3 regions of the Pseudomonas sp. NY15181 genome follow, and region 1 is predicted to be linked to each of the others. Evidence: predicted binding sites of a transcription regulator. Region 1 holds the regulator's gene; each other region holds the start of a gene.
The links. Region 1 encodes sigma-54, which starts transcription at its own class of promoters, with help from an activator protein. Its sites were predicted from a motif close to ANTGGCATNNANNTTGCTNT; they were not measured.
Positions count from the first base shown of each region.

Region 1 (4,365 bases):
TGTCCTGCTCGCCTTCCGCGGCAATATGCAGGTTGGTGCCTTTGCCGGCGGCCAGCATCATCACCGCCATGATGCTCTTGCCGTCGACGGTGCTTTCCGGGTTGCGCCCTACGCGAATCTGGCAGGGGTAACGTCCCGCCACGCCGACGAATTTGGCCGCCGCACGGGCGTGCAGACCAAGCTTGTTGATGATGGTGATTTCGAGGGCGGGCATCGCGAGGGGCTGTCCTTTGTTGTGTGTTGCTACTAGCTCAGGTCGCGGTGGCGAATCTGCACGTTGGTGAGGGTTTCCTTGAGGGCCTTGCCAATGCGCTCGGCCAGGTAGGTCGAACGGTGCTGGCCACCGGTACAGCCGATGGCGACGGTGACGTAGGCCCGGTTGCTCGCGGCGAAGCGCGGCAGCCATTTGTTCAGGTAGCCGAGGATATCCTGGTACATCTCCTCGACGTCGGGTTGCGCGGCCAGGTACTCCTGGACATCCGCATCGAGCCCGGTGTGCTCGCGCAGTTCGGGCTTCCAGTACGGGTTGGGCAGGCAGCGCACGTCGAACACCAGGTCGGCGTCCACCGGCATGCCGCGCTTGAAGCCGAAGGATTCGACCAGGAAGGCGGTGCCCAGTTCAGGCTTGTTCAGCAGACGCAGCTTGAGCACGTCGCGCAGCTGATAGAGGTTCAGGTGCGTGGTGTTGAGCTTGAGATCGGCCAGGTCGGCGATCGGCGCCAGCAGATGGGTCTCGTCGGCGATGGCTTCGGCCAGCGAGCGGGTGTCGGTGGTCAGCGGGTGCCGCCGGCGCGTCTCGGAGAAGCGCTTGAGCAGGGTTTCGTCATCGGCGTCGAGGTACAGCACATCGCACTGGATGTGCTTGTCGCGTGCCTCCTGCAGCAGTTCGGGGAAGCGCTGCAGCTGGCTGGGCAGGTTGCGTGCATCGATGGAGACGGCAACCTGCGGGTGCAGCAGTTCGGTGTGCAGCAGCGCGCGCTGCGCAAGGTCCGGGAGCAGGCTGGCGGGCAGGTTGTCGATGCAGTAGAAACCGTTGTCTTCGAGCACGTTGAGCGCGGTGCTCTTGCCCGAGCCGGAGCGTCCGCTGATGATGATCAGGCGCATGATCAGTGGCCGTTCTGGAAGTCCACGACTATCCGGTACAGCTCCTCGCCGTTGGCGGCGTGGCGCAGGCGGTCACGGACGTCGGAACGGTCGAGCATGGAGGCGATCTGGCGGAGCAGTTCCAGGTGCTCTTCGGTGGCGGCCTCGGGCACCAGCAGGACGAACACGAGGTCGACCGGCGCACCGTCGAGGGCGTCGAAGTCAACCGGGTGGTCCAGGTGCAGGATGGCGCTGATGGGAGACTGGCAGCCGGGAAGGCGGCAGTGCGGTATGGCGATGCCATTGCCGAATCCGGTGGAGCCCAGGCGTTCCCGGGCCACCAGATTTTCGAAGATGTCTTGCGCGTCGAAACCTGGCAGCTCTCGAGCTACCAGGTTTGCGATTTGTTCAAGGACGCGTTTTTTGCTGCCGCCCGGCACGTTCACCAGGGAACGGCCGGGGGTCAGGATTTGCTCAAGTCGAATCATAGGGAGGGTTTAACGAACACCAACACCCTGCTGGCGTTCGAGGTATTTTTCCTTGTGCTTGATCAGTTGGCGGTCGAGCTTGTCGGTGAGCAGGTCGATGGCCGCGTACATGTCCTCATGTTCGGCACAGGCCACCACTTCGCCACCTGCGATGTGCAGGGTGGCTTCGATTTTCTGCTTTAGCTTTTCGACCTCCATGATGACCTGAACGTTGGTGATCTTGTCGAAGTGGCGCTCCAGTCGTCCGAGTTTTTCGCCGACATAGTCGCGCAGGGCGTCGGTCACATCCAGTTGGTGTCCACTGATGTTGACTTGCATACCGCTTTCTCCTTATTGCCCGTGTGTAAGTGGCAGGTTAGGTGGCCTGCCGCCGGAACACTTTGGCGTGGATCAACGTCATACCAGTCGCTTACGTTCGCTGGAGGGAGCAATCCCTAAGGACTCCCGGTACTTGGCGACGGTGCGACGTGCCACTTGAATGCCCTGTGCCTCCAGTAAACCAGCGATCTTGCTGTCGCTCAATGGCTTTTTCGGACTTTCCGCCGCGACCAGTTTCTTGATGATCGCGCGGATCGCGGTGGACGAGCATTCGCCGCCCTCGGAGGTGCTGACGTGGCTGGAGAAGAAGTACTTCAGCTCGAAGATGCCACGCGGGGTGTGCATGAATTTCTGCGTGGTGACGCGCGAGATGGTCGACTCGTGCATGCCCACGGCTTCGGCGATGTCGTGCAGGACCAGAGGCTTCATCGCCTCTTCGCCGTATTCGAGGAAGCCACGCTGATGCTCGACGATCTGGGTCGCCACTTTCATCAGCGTTTCGTTGCGGCTCTGCAGGCTCTTGATGAACCAGCGCGCTTCCTGCAGCTGGTTGCGCATGAAGGTGTTGTCGGCGCTGGAGTCGGCGCGGCGCACCAGGCCCGCGTACTGCGAGTTGACGCGCAGGCGCGGCACCGCTTCCTGGTTCAGCTCCACCAGCCAGCGCTCGTTATGTTTCCGAACGATGACATCCGGCACCACGTATTCGGCTTCGCCGGACTCGATCTGCGAGCCGGGGCGCGGGTGCAGCGACTGGATCAGCTCGATGGTTTCGCGCAGCTCGTCTTCCTTGAGCTTCATGCGCCGCATCAGCTGGCTGTAGTCGCGGCTGCCGAGCAGGTCGAGGTGGTCGGCGACCAGCTTCTGGGCCTCGGCCAGCAGGTAGGTGTTGGCCGGCATCTGGCGCAGCTGCAGCAGCAGGCATTCGCGCAGGTTGCGCGCGCCGACGCCGGCGGGCTCCATCTGCTGCACGCGGCGCAGGACGACTTCCACTTCGTCCATCTCCACGCCCAGTTCGGGGTCGATGGAGGCAAGGATGTCGTCGAGGGATTCTTCGAGGTAACCGTCGTCGTTGATGCCGTCGATGATGCTCAGGGCGATCAGGCGGTCGGTGTCGGACATCGGCGCCAGGTTGAGTTGCCAGAGCAGGTGGCTCTGCAGGCTTTCGCCGGCGGAAGTGCGGGACGTGAAGTCCCACTCGTCATCGTCGCTGGCGGGAAGGCTGCTGGCGCTGGTCTGGTAGATGTCTTCCCAGGCGGTGTCGACTGGCAACTCGCTGGGAATGCGCTCGGCCCACTGGTCCTCGTCGAGGCTGTCGGCGGAGGGGGTGGTGCTTTCCTGGTAGCTGTCCTGGGTGTTGCTGTTGGCGGTGGGGGCGGACTCTGCGCCATCGGCCATAGGGTCGCTGTTGTCGTAGTCCTCGCCGTCTTCCTGGCGCTCCAGCATGGGGTTGGACTCCAGGGCTTCCTGGATTTCCTGCTGCAGGTCCAGCGTGGAGAGCTGGAGCAGTCGGATGGCCTGTTGCAGCTGCGGAGTCATCGTCAGCTGCTGGCCCATCTTGAGGACGAGCGATGGTTTCATGGCTGGAACTAGGCACCTTGTTCGCTGGCGCAGCAAGCGCCATATCCACGACTACGGACGCCGGAGCGCCGCGAGGAAGCAAATTATATGCCTGAGTCTGGACGCTTTGCCTAGGGGCTGTCGACCTTTCGTTACAACCTGATTATCGGGCAACTGCCAGGCGGCCCGAGGCGCGGCGCCGGATGCAGGTCCGGGCCGTGGGTGGCGGGGATGGAGCGCGGCCAGGAGGGCGGCCGCCGCTGGGTCAGAGGCGGAACTCGTGACCCAGATAGACTTCCTTCACCAGGTCGTTGGCGAGGATGGTCTCGGCACTGCCCTCGGCGATCAGTTGACCGTCGTTGACGATGTAGGCGGTTTCGCAGATATCCAGCGTCTCGCGGACGTTGTGGTCGGTGATCAGCACACCGATGCCCTTGGCCTTGAGGTGATGGATGATCTGCTTGATATCGCCCACGGAGATCGGGTCGACGCCGGCGAAGGGTTCGTCCAGCAGGATGAACTTCGGCGAGCTGGCCAGGGCACGGGCGATTTCCACGCGGCGCCGCTCACCACCGGACAGGCTCATGCCGAGGTTGTCGCGAATGTGGTGGATGTGGAATTCCTCGAGCAGGCTCTCCAGGGCCTCCTGGCGGCCGCTGCGATCCAGGTCGCTGCGAGTTTCGAGGATTGCGCTGATATTGTCGGCCACCGACAGCTTGCGGAAGATCGAGGCTTCCTGCGGCAGGTAGCCGATGCCGGCGCGCGCGCGACCATGCATGGGCAGGTGGGTCACGTCCTGGCTGTCGATGCGGACCACGCCCTGGTCGGCGCGGACCAGGCCGACGATCATGTAGAAGCAGGTGGTCTTGCCCGCTCCGTTGGGGCCGAGCAGGCCGACGATCTGTCCGCTGTCGATGCT
Region 1 covers NZ_JBLUPT010000008.1:122,738-127,102, forward strand. The annotation lists gene ACNFBT_RS18855 (HPr family phosphocarrier protein) at 1-214, opposite strand, end outside; gene rapZ (RNase adapter RapZ) at 247-1,104, opposite strand; gene ptsN (PTS IIA-like nitrogen regulatory protein PtsN) at 1,107-1,571, opposite strand; gene hpf (ribosome hibernation-promoting factor, HPF/YfiA family) at 1,581-1,889, opposite strand; gene ACNFBT_RS18875 (RNA polymerase factor sigma-54) at 1,968-3,467, opposite strand; gene lptB (LPS export ABC transporter ATP-binding protein) at 3,712-4,365, opposite strand, start outside.

Region 2 (4,365 bases), on a different contig from region 1:
GTCGATTAATGAGTGGCTGAAGAACGAAATGGATGGTTATCCCAGTTCGGATGCGGCGCCCGACTACCGACGAGTGAGGGGCAAGCTGGAATGCTTTAATCCTTATCTCGGCTACATTCCCCTTGGCAGCAACGATCCGACGATGGATCACCACCTTTCGCGGATGACCCTTCGATTTCCACTGTCTGAGATAGCGGATATTGCCCAGAATCAACAAAATTCGGTTCGACTCTCGTTTTCTCATCAACTTGCGCACGACATTATGGCCGGAATGGAGGAGCCTTTTGAGCCCTCCTTGCTCGTACCTGTCGGTCAGCTCCGACGAATCGTGTCGTCAGTAAAAGATAAAATCCTAAATTTCGCTCTGGACCTAGAACAGCAAGGCATCATTGGAGACGGTATGACCTTTTCAAAGGATGAGAAACAGGCCGCAAGCCACATCTCATACAACGTCAACATCGAAAATATGCACGGTTCGCAGGTGCAGCAGGGAACCAGTAATTCCAATCAGGTCATCAACTCTGCCGTGGATCTGGAGGCCTTGTCGACTCTGATCGAACAGTTGGTCCTCGTGACAACTCAAATTCCGGATCCCAAGGCGCGAGCCCAGTTCAGCTCAGACCTGCAAACAATCGAAGCGCAAATAGCTGCTCCATCTCCTCGTCCGAGTATTCTCCGAGAGTGCCTGCAGTCAGTCAGATCTATCCTGGAAGGCGCTGGCGGAAACATTGCCGCCGAGCAGCTGCCGGCTCTGGTGGCGATGCTCGCTTCTCTTCCTACGTGATACGAAAGTGCTCTGGCCCCAAATCAGTGCAGGAGCTCTTTTGACATCCCTCGTTAAACTGCGGCTCTTCAAGCCAGCCCCTCTCGAGCTTTAGCGACTCTTGTTATTGCAGAGAGAGCATGTTCCGCTGACGCGGTTTTGTCGCATCTATTTCGAATTTTTCGCACTTATTTCGAGGTCCGACAGCCACCACCGACCAGCGCTGGCGCGGACGCCGTATGGTGCGGTTGGCGGAAGGGCCGCTGCGGCCAGTGGGTCAGCGGCCCGCGCCCGGCGACGGAATGGATCGCCGCCACCTGCAAGGCTTCGTCTTCATCCAGCGGCGGCATCAGGCCGGGCAGGCGGCTGGCCAGCAGCGTCTTGCCGGTGCCGGGCGGGCCGCTGAGCAGGAGGTTGTGCGCCCCGGCGGCGGCCACCAGCAGGGCGCGCTTGGCAGCGGTCTGGCCTTGCACGTCGGCGAGGTCGGGATAGGGCGGGGTGCTGCGCAACAGGCCGTTCGCCTCATAGGGCCGCAGGCGCTCCTGGCCGCTGAAGTGCGCGGCCAGCTCCAGCAGGTGGCCGACCGCATAGACTGTCAGCCCGCTGGCGAGGCTGGCTTCCTCGGCATTCTCCTTCGGCACCACCAGCGCCCGACCGGCGGCGCGAGCGGCCAATGCGGCGGGCAATACGCCCGGCACCGGGCGCAGGGTGCCGGAGAGCGCCAGTTCACCGAGGCATTCCAGGTCATCCAGGCCGCTGGCATCGGCGAGCTGCCCGCTGGCGGCGAGGATGCCCAGGGCGATGGCCAGGTCGAAGCGCCCGCCATCCTTCGGCAGATCAGCCGGGGCGAGATTGAGGGTGATGCGGCGGGCGGGGAAGTCGAAGCCTGCGTTGAGCAGGGCGCTGCGCACGCGGTCCTTGCTCTCCTTCACCGCGCCTTCGGGCAGGCCGACCAGGGTCAGCGACGGCAGGCCGTTGGCCAGGTGCGCCTCGACGGTGACGCCGGGCGCTTCTACGCCGACCTGGGCGCGGCTGTGGACGATGGCGAGGGACATGGATCACTCCTTGATCACATGCCGCCCCGCCGGAGGGGCTTATTCGGCTTGTTCGGCCGGGGCGTCGGCGGGCGGCGAGAGCTTGGCTTCCATTTCCGCGACCTTGGCTTCCAGTGCCTCGAGGCGGGCGCGGGTGCGGGCGAGCACCACCATCTGGCTGTCGAACTCGTCACGGCTGACCAGATCGAGCTTGCTGAAGGCGCTCTGCATCAGAACCTTGAACTGGGCTTCCAGCTCGGCCTTCGGCAGGGGCGATTCGCCACCGAACAGGCGTCCGGCTTGTTGGCTGATGGCATCGAGGAAGGCTTTGGGCGGCAGCATGGTTCATGGGTTCCGGATTGAATCAGAGCGCAGTCTATCACGCAGCCGGCGCTGGCAGCGGAGCGGGGGATTGCACGCTTTTTGAGCAGTATGCCCGCTGCGCGTGCGCGCTTTCGGTGCGCCCGATGGCGACTGGCGATTGGCCAGAACGCCAGTATTTCCAGCAAGTGGCTGAAAGCACGGGCATTTCGCCGAGCTGGCAAGGTTCATGCTTTGGGGCATGTATGGCGTGCACCGATGCAGTTCCGGTGCGGCAGGCGAAGCGGGGGATCGCGACGCATCAAGCGGCCGGATAAGAGTCGGAGTGCTGAGGTAGGGCGGCCGGCGCATTACAAAAGCCAGACACTGCGCTTAGACTTGTCCCCGGGTTCGTTCTTCCTGGGGCGGGTCCACCAAAACACGGGAGAGAGTTACATGAAGCTAGTCACAGCCATCATCAAGCCGTTCAAGCTGGACGACGTTCGTGAGTCGCTGTCCGAGATCGGCGTGCAGGGCATCACTGTGACCGAAGTCAAGGGCTTCGGCCGGCAGAAGGGCCACACCGAGCTGTACCGTGGCGCGGAATACGTCGTCGATTTCCTGCCTAAGGTGAAGATCGACGTCGCCATCGCCGATGACCAACTGGATCGTGTTATCGAAGCCATCACCAAGGCCGCCAACACCGGGAAGATCGGTGACGGCAAGATCTTCGTCGTAAACCTGGAACAGGCCATTCGTATCCGTACCGGCGAAACCGGCACCGACGCGATCTAAGCCAAGCCCACACCGAACCCCACGCCCCAGGAGAAACAACAATGACTCTGCGCAGATACGCAGGGCTAGGCGCCCTATTGCCTCTCGCAATGCCCGGTCTGGCCTTGGCTGACGAAGCCGCGGCCCCCGTCCTGAACAGCGGTGACACCGCCTGGATGCTGATTTCCAGCGCGCTGGTGCTGCTGATGACCATCCCCGGCCTTGCGCTGTTCTACGGCGGCATGGTGCGCGCCAAGAACGTGCTGTCGATCATGATGCAGTGCTTCGCGATCACCGCGCTGGTGAGCATCCTCTGGGTCGTCTACGGCTACAGCCTGGCCTTCGACACCGTGGGCATGGAAAAGGGCGTGGTCAACTTCGCCTCCTTCGTCGGCGGCCTGGACAAGGCGTTCCTCGCCGGACTGACCAGCACCGGCCTGACCTCCGCCACCGCGCTGTTCCCCGAAAGCGTATTCGTGATGTTCCAGATGACCTTCGCGATCATCACCCCGGCGCTGATCGTCGGTGCCTTCGCCGAGCGCATGAAGTTCTCCGCCCTGCTGATCTTCACTGCGCTGTGGTTCACCCTGGTCTACGCACCGATCGCCCACATGGTGTGGAGCGGCGACGGCGGCCTGCTGTGGGACTGGGGCGTGCTGGACTTCGCCGGCGGCACCGTGGTGCACATCAACGCCGGTGTCGCGGGCCTGGTCGCCGCTCTGGTGATGGGCAAGCGCAAGGGCTACCCGAACGCCGCCATGGCGCCGCACAACCTGGGCTACACCCTGATCGGCGCGGCCCTGCTGTGGGTGGGCTGGTTCGGCTTCAACGCCGGTTCCGCCGCTGCCGCCAACGGCACCGCCGGCATGGCCATGCTGGTCACCCAGATCGCCACCGCAGCCGCCGCTCTGGGCTGGATGTTCGCCGAGTGGATCACCCACGGTAAGCCGAGCGCCCTGGGCATCGCTTCGGGCGTGGTTGCCGGCCTGGTCGCCGTCACCCCGGCCGCCGGTACCTGCGGCCCGATGGGCGCCATCGTGATCGGCCTGGCCGCCGGCGTGATCTGCTTCTTCGCCGCCACCAGCCTCAAGCGCGCCATCGGCTACGACGACTCCCTGGACGCCTTCGGCGTGCACGCGGTCGGCGGCATCGTCGGCGCCCTGCTCACCGGCGTGTTCGCAGCCCCTGCCCTGGGCGGCTTCGGCACCGTGACCGACATCGGCGCGCAGCTGTTCACCCAGTTCAAGGGGGTGGCCTTCACCATCGCCTACACCGCGATCGTCAGCTTCGTGATCCTCAAGGTGCTGGATCTGGTCATCGGCCTGCGCGTCACCGAGGAAGAGGAAACCATGGGTCTGGACCTCTCCCTGCACAACGAGCGCGGCTACAACCTGTAAGGCTTCGCGCAAGTTCGACGAAGGGCGCCTACGGGCGCCCTTTGTTTTTTTGAGCATCACGCTAGAATGCGCGCGCATCACCGTTCCCGACGGAGGA
Region 2 covers NZ_JBLUPT010000007.1:92,143-96,507, forward strand. The annotation lists gene ACNFBT_RS17285 (hypothetical protein) at 1-784, shown strand, start outside; partial or broken gene ACNFBT_RS17290 (YifB family Mg chelatase-like AAA ATPase) at 964-1,818, opposite strand; gene ACNFBT_RS17295 (accessory factor UbiK family protein) at 1,858-2,139, opposite strand; gene glnK (P-II family nitrogen regulator) at 2,554-2,892, shown strand; gene ACNFBT_RS17305 (ammonium transporter) at 2,934-4,268, shown strand.
Region 2: the regulator sigma-54 is predicted to act here: its motif matches at 2,335-2,354, upstream of glnK (P-II family nitrogen regulator).

Region 3 (4,365 bases), on a different contig from region 1:
ACTGCGCCAGCATGTTGTTGAAGGTCTGCAGGGTGAAAGGCGTCTGGGTGGTCTGGTCGCCGCTGCCGTCGAGGCCCACGACCAGGCCGTAGCCGATCAGCTGGTTGCTGCGCACGCCCTGGATGGTGGCGATGTCCTTCAGCCGTTCGGCGTGGGCGGCCGGCATGGCCAGCAGCGCGCAGAGCACGACCATGGCGCAGGAGCGGACCTTGTCCGCGATCCTGGCCAGGACGCTACGAGAGCCTTCGCGGACAAGGTCCGCTCCTACAACAACACCGGCACGGGCAGTCATCGTCATCACCCTCAGAACGGGAACAGCGGGCTGAGGAAGAAGCGATCGAACCAGCCCGGCTGGCTCGCATCGGCGAACGCACCGGTGCCCGAGTAGGTGATGCGCGCGTCGGCCACGCGGGTGGACGGCACGGTGTTGTCGGTGGCGATGTCGTCAGCGCGGATCAGGCCGGCGATGCGCACCAGCTCGTTGCCGGTATTGAGGGTCATCCACTTCTCGCCACGCACGGAGAGGATGCCGTTGGGCATGACCTCGGCCACGGTGACGGTCACCGAACCGCTCAGGCTGTTGCTCTGCCCCGCCTGGCTGTCGCCCTTGGCTTCGCGGGAGCCGCCATACTCGGCGCTCAGGCTGAGGTCGCCACTGCCGACGGGGTTGTCGGTGGTCAGGCCGCCGCCGAACATCGAGGTCAGGCCGAGCTTGGTCTTGCTGTCCTTGGAGATGTCCGAGTTGGCCTTCTTGCTGGCCTGGGTCTTCTCGTTGAGGGTGATGGTGATGATGTCACCCACGCGGAAGGCCTTGCGGTCGCCATAGAGGTTGTTGTCGAAACCGCTCTGGTAGATCGAACCGTTGTTCTGCGCGGCGGGCATCGGAGTGCGCGGCATGACCGGGGCGTAATAGGGGTCGTCCGGCTTCGGCGCAGGACCGACGCACCCGGCCAGCGCGGCGATGGCCAGCAGCGGAAGAAGGTGGGAACGGTTCATTTACAGCTACCTCTCGGGGAGAGCGACTACGGTTTCACCAGAGCCCGGAGGCTCCGTCATTCACTAAAGATTCTGAGTTACGAACGACAGCATCTGGTCGGCGGTGGAGATGACCTTGGAGTTCATCTCGTAGGCGCGCTGGGTGGTGATCATGTTCACCAGCTCCTCGACCACGTTGACGTTGGAGTTTTCCAGGGTGTTCTGCTGCACGGTGCCCAGGCCGTTCAGGCCCGGCGTGCCGACTTGCGGCGCGCCGCTGGAGCCGGTTTCCAGGAACAGGTTGCCGCCGATCGCCTGCAGGCCGGCCGGGTTGACGAAGTCGGCGGTCTGGATGTTGCCGATGATCTGCGGTTGCGGGTTGCCCGGGGTGGTCACCGAGACGGTGCCGTCCTGGCCGACGGTGAAGGTCTGGGTCTCGTTCGGCACGACCACGGCCGGTTCCAGCGCGTAACCGTTGGAGGTGACGATCTGGCCGTCGGAGTTCAGGTGGAAGCTGCCGTCACGGGTGTAGCCGACGGTGCCGTCGGGCATCAGTACCTGGAAGAAGCCGCGACCGTTGACCGCCATGTCCAGCGGCTGGTCGGTGGTCTGCAGGCTGCCTTCGCTGAAATTCTTCTGGGTGCCGACGATGCGCACACCGGTGCCCAGCTGCAGGCCGGAGGGCAGCTGGCTGTCCTGGGTGGAGTTGGCGCCGGGCTGACGTTTGATCTGGTACAGCAGATCCTGGAACTCCGCGCGGTCGCGCTTGAAGCCCGTGGTCGAAACGTTCGCCAGGTTGTTGGAAATGGTGGTCAGGTTCATGTCCTGGGCCGAAAGACCCGTCTTGCTGACCCACAGTGCCGGAAGCATCGTCGTTCTCCTCGGGCGCCGGATTCATGGCGCCTCGATCAAGTGATTAGCTGAATTGCAAAACCCGCGCCATGGCCGCCGAATCGTCCTCGGCGGTGCGCATCATCTTTACGTGGAGCTCGAACTGGCGGGACAGCGAGAGGATCGAGGTCATCTCCTCCACCGCGTTGACGTTGCTCGCTTCGAGGAAGCCCGACTCGACCTTGGCGTTGGCATCGGCCTGCGGTGCCGGCTGTCCCGGCGCCTGCTTGATGCGCACCAGGCCGTCGAGGCCCTTCTCCAGTTTCTTGGGGTCCGGGGTGACCAGCTTGATGCGGTCCACCTCGGCCACCACGCTGGGGTTGTCGCCCAGGCCGCGGATGCTGATGGTGCCGTCTTCGCCGATGTCGATCTTTTCCTGCGGCGGCACGGCAATCGGCCCGCCATTGCCGATCACCGGCAAACCATCGCCGGTGCGCAGTTGGCCGAGGGCGTCGATTTCCAGGCTGCCGGTGCGGACATAGGCTTCGCCGCCATCGGGCGCCTGCACGGCAATCCAGGCATCGCCCTTGGCGGCGATGTCGAGGTCGCGGCCGGTTTCCTGCAGGCTGCCGGCGGTGAAGTCGGTGGCCGGACGCTCGCTCATGGCGTAGACCCGCGCCGGGAAACTGTCGCCGAACACCTGCATCGAGCGCGCCTGCTCGAAATCACGGCGGAAGCCGTTGGTGGAGATGTTCGCCAGGTTGTTGGCGTGAGCGCGCATCGCCAGGGTGTTCTGGCTCGCTCCGCTCATCGAGACGTACAGCATCTTGTCCATCGAATCCTCCAGGCCCGCGGCGATTGCCGGTCACGGGTGTCTTGGAGGCTATTCAGCAAGGGGCGTGCCAACCCCCCAAAATATAACCATCTATATGATTTATAAGGAAAAAAATAAAAGACCCACCAGTTTCCGGTGCCAAAGCGGCGATGCTCTGCCGCTAGCGGCAAGGCCTCCCACCGACACCAAGCCCCTCCTTCCGATGCTCCGCCAGCTTTTTCCCATCCCCCCCACGCACCGACCTCTACGACCTCCAGGTACGCCAGACCGGAAGCTCAGCCGTCCGACCGTTCTGCAAATCCTCAATGAATCGTCTGATGCTCCCCCTAACTCGTCTTCAACTGCCAGACAGGGTGTTAAAGCTGCTCAGTCCCTTCAGGACCCACGACACCCACCCCGAAAGCGAGTACTTGCCAATGAGTGACTCCCTCTCTTCCCTGACACGACGCAATCTCCTCTCCATGATCGGCATGGCCGCCGGCGGCGCCGTCCTGTACCAAGCCATGACCAGCCTGGGTTATGCCGCCGTACCGCCGTACAAGGGCCCGATGAAGCTACAGGGCGACCCGAAGGGCGCCAGTGTGCTGATCCTCGGCGCCGGCATTGCCGGCCTGGTGGCGGCCTACGAGCTGCGCAAGGCCGGCTACAAGGTGCAGGTCCTCGAATACAACGCCAAGGCCGGCGGCCGCGCCTGGACCCTTCGTGGCGGTGACGAATTCACCGAGTTGAGTGGCATCAAGCAGGTCTGCCGGTTCGATGAAGGGCAGTACATGAACCCGGGCCCTTGGCGCATCCCCTACAACCACTACGCCATGCTCGATTACTACAAGGAGCTGGGCGTCGGACTCGACCCGTTCTTCCAGGTCAACTACAACGCCTATGTCCATGCCTCCGACGCCTTCGGCGGCAAACCGCAACGCCTGCGCCACGTGCAGTGCGACTATCAGGGCGGCGTCTCCGAGCTGCTGGCGAAGATGGTGGGCCAGGGCAAGCTGGACTCGCCATTGACCAAGGAAGACCAGGAAAAGCTGCTGGAATCGCTCAAGGACTTCGGCGCGCTGGACAGCAACTACCGGTACACCAAAAGCCTGGCTTCCAGCGCAAGGCGCGGTTACGACATCGATCCCGGCGGCGGCCTGATGCCAGTGGCGCAGTATTCCGAGCCAAATCAATTGGGCGACGTGCTCAAGTCCGGCCTGTGGGAAGCGATCTCCCAGGGGCAGCTGTACGAATTCCAGACCGCCCTGTTCCAGCCCACCGGCGGCATGGACATGCTGCCCAGGGCCTTCGAGCGCGAGCTGAAGTCCGCCCTGCAATTCAACGCCAAGGTCAGCAAGATCGAGCAGACCGACAAGGGCGTCACCGCCACCTACACCGACCTGAAGACCGGCAAGACCGAGCACGCCAGCGCCGACTGGTGCATCTGCACCCTTCCCCTATCGATCCTCAGCCAACTCGACATCGACGTCAGCGACAAGATGAAGGCTGCCATTGCCTCGGTACCCTATGACACCGCCTTCAAGGCCGGCATCCAGTTCAAGCGGCGCTTCTGGGAGGAGGACGAGCGCATCTACGGCGGCATCACCCGCACCAATCTGCCGATCAACCGTATCAGCTACCCCATGGCCGGCATCAACCAGCCGGGCAAGGGCGTGCTGTTGGCGGCGTACACCTTCGGCGCCGACTCCTTCAAGTTCAGCGCGATGACGCCCGACGAGCGCCTG
Region 3 covers NZ_JBLUPT010000003.1:522,631-526,995, reverse strand. The annotation lists gene ACNFBT_RS11195 (flagellar basal body P-ring protein FlgI) at 1-193, opposite strand, end outside; gene flgH (flagellar basal body L-ring protein FlgH) at 304-996, opposite strand; gene flgG (flagellar basal-body rod protein FlgG) at 1,060-1,845, opposite strand; gene ACNFBT_RS11180 (flagellar basal body rod protein FlgF) at 1,892-2,641, opposite strand; gene ACNFBT_RS11175 (flavin monoamine oxidase family protein) at 3,058-4,365, shown strand, end outside.
Region 3: the regulator sigma-54 is predicted to act here: its motif matches at 2,694-2,713, upstream of ACNFBT_RS11180 (flagellar basal body rod protein FlgF).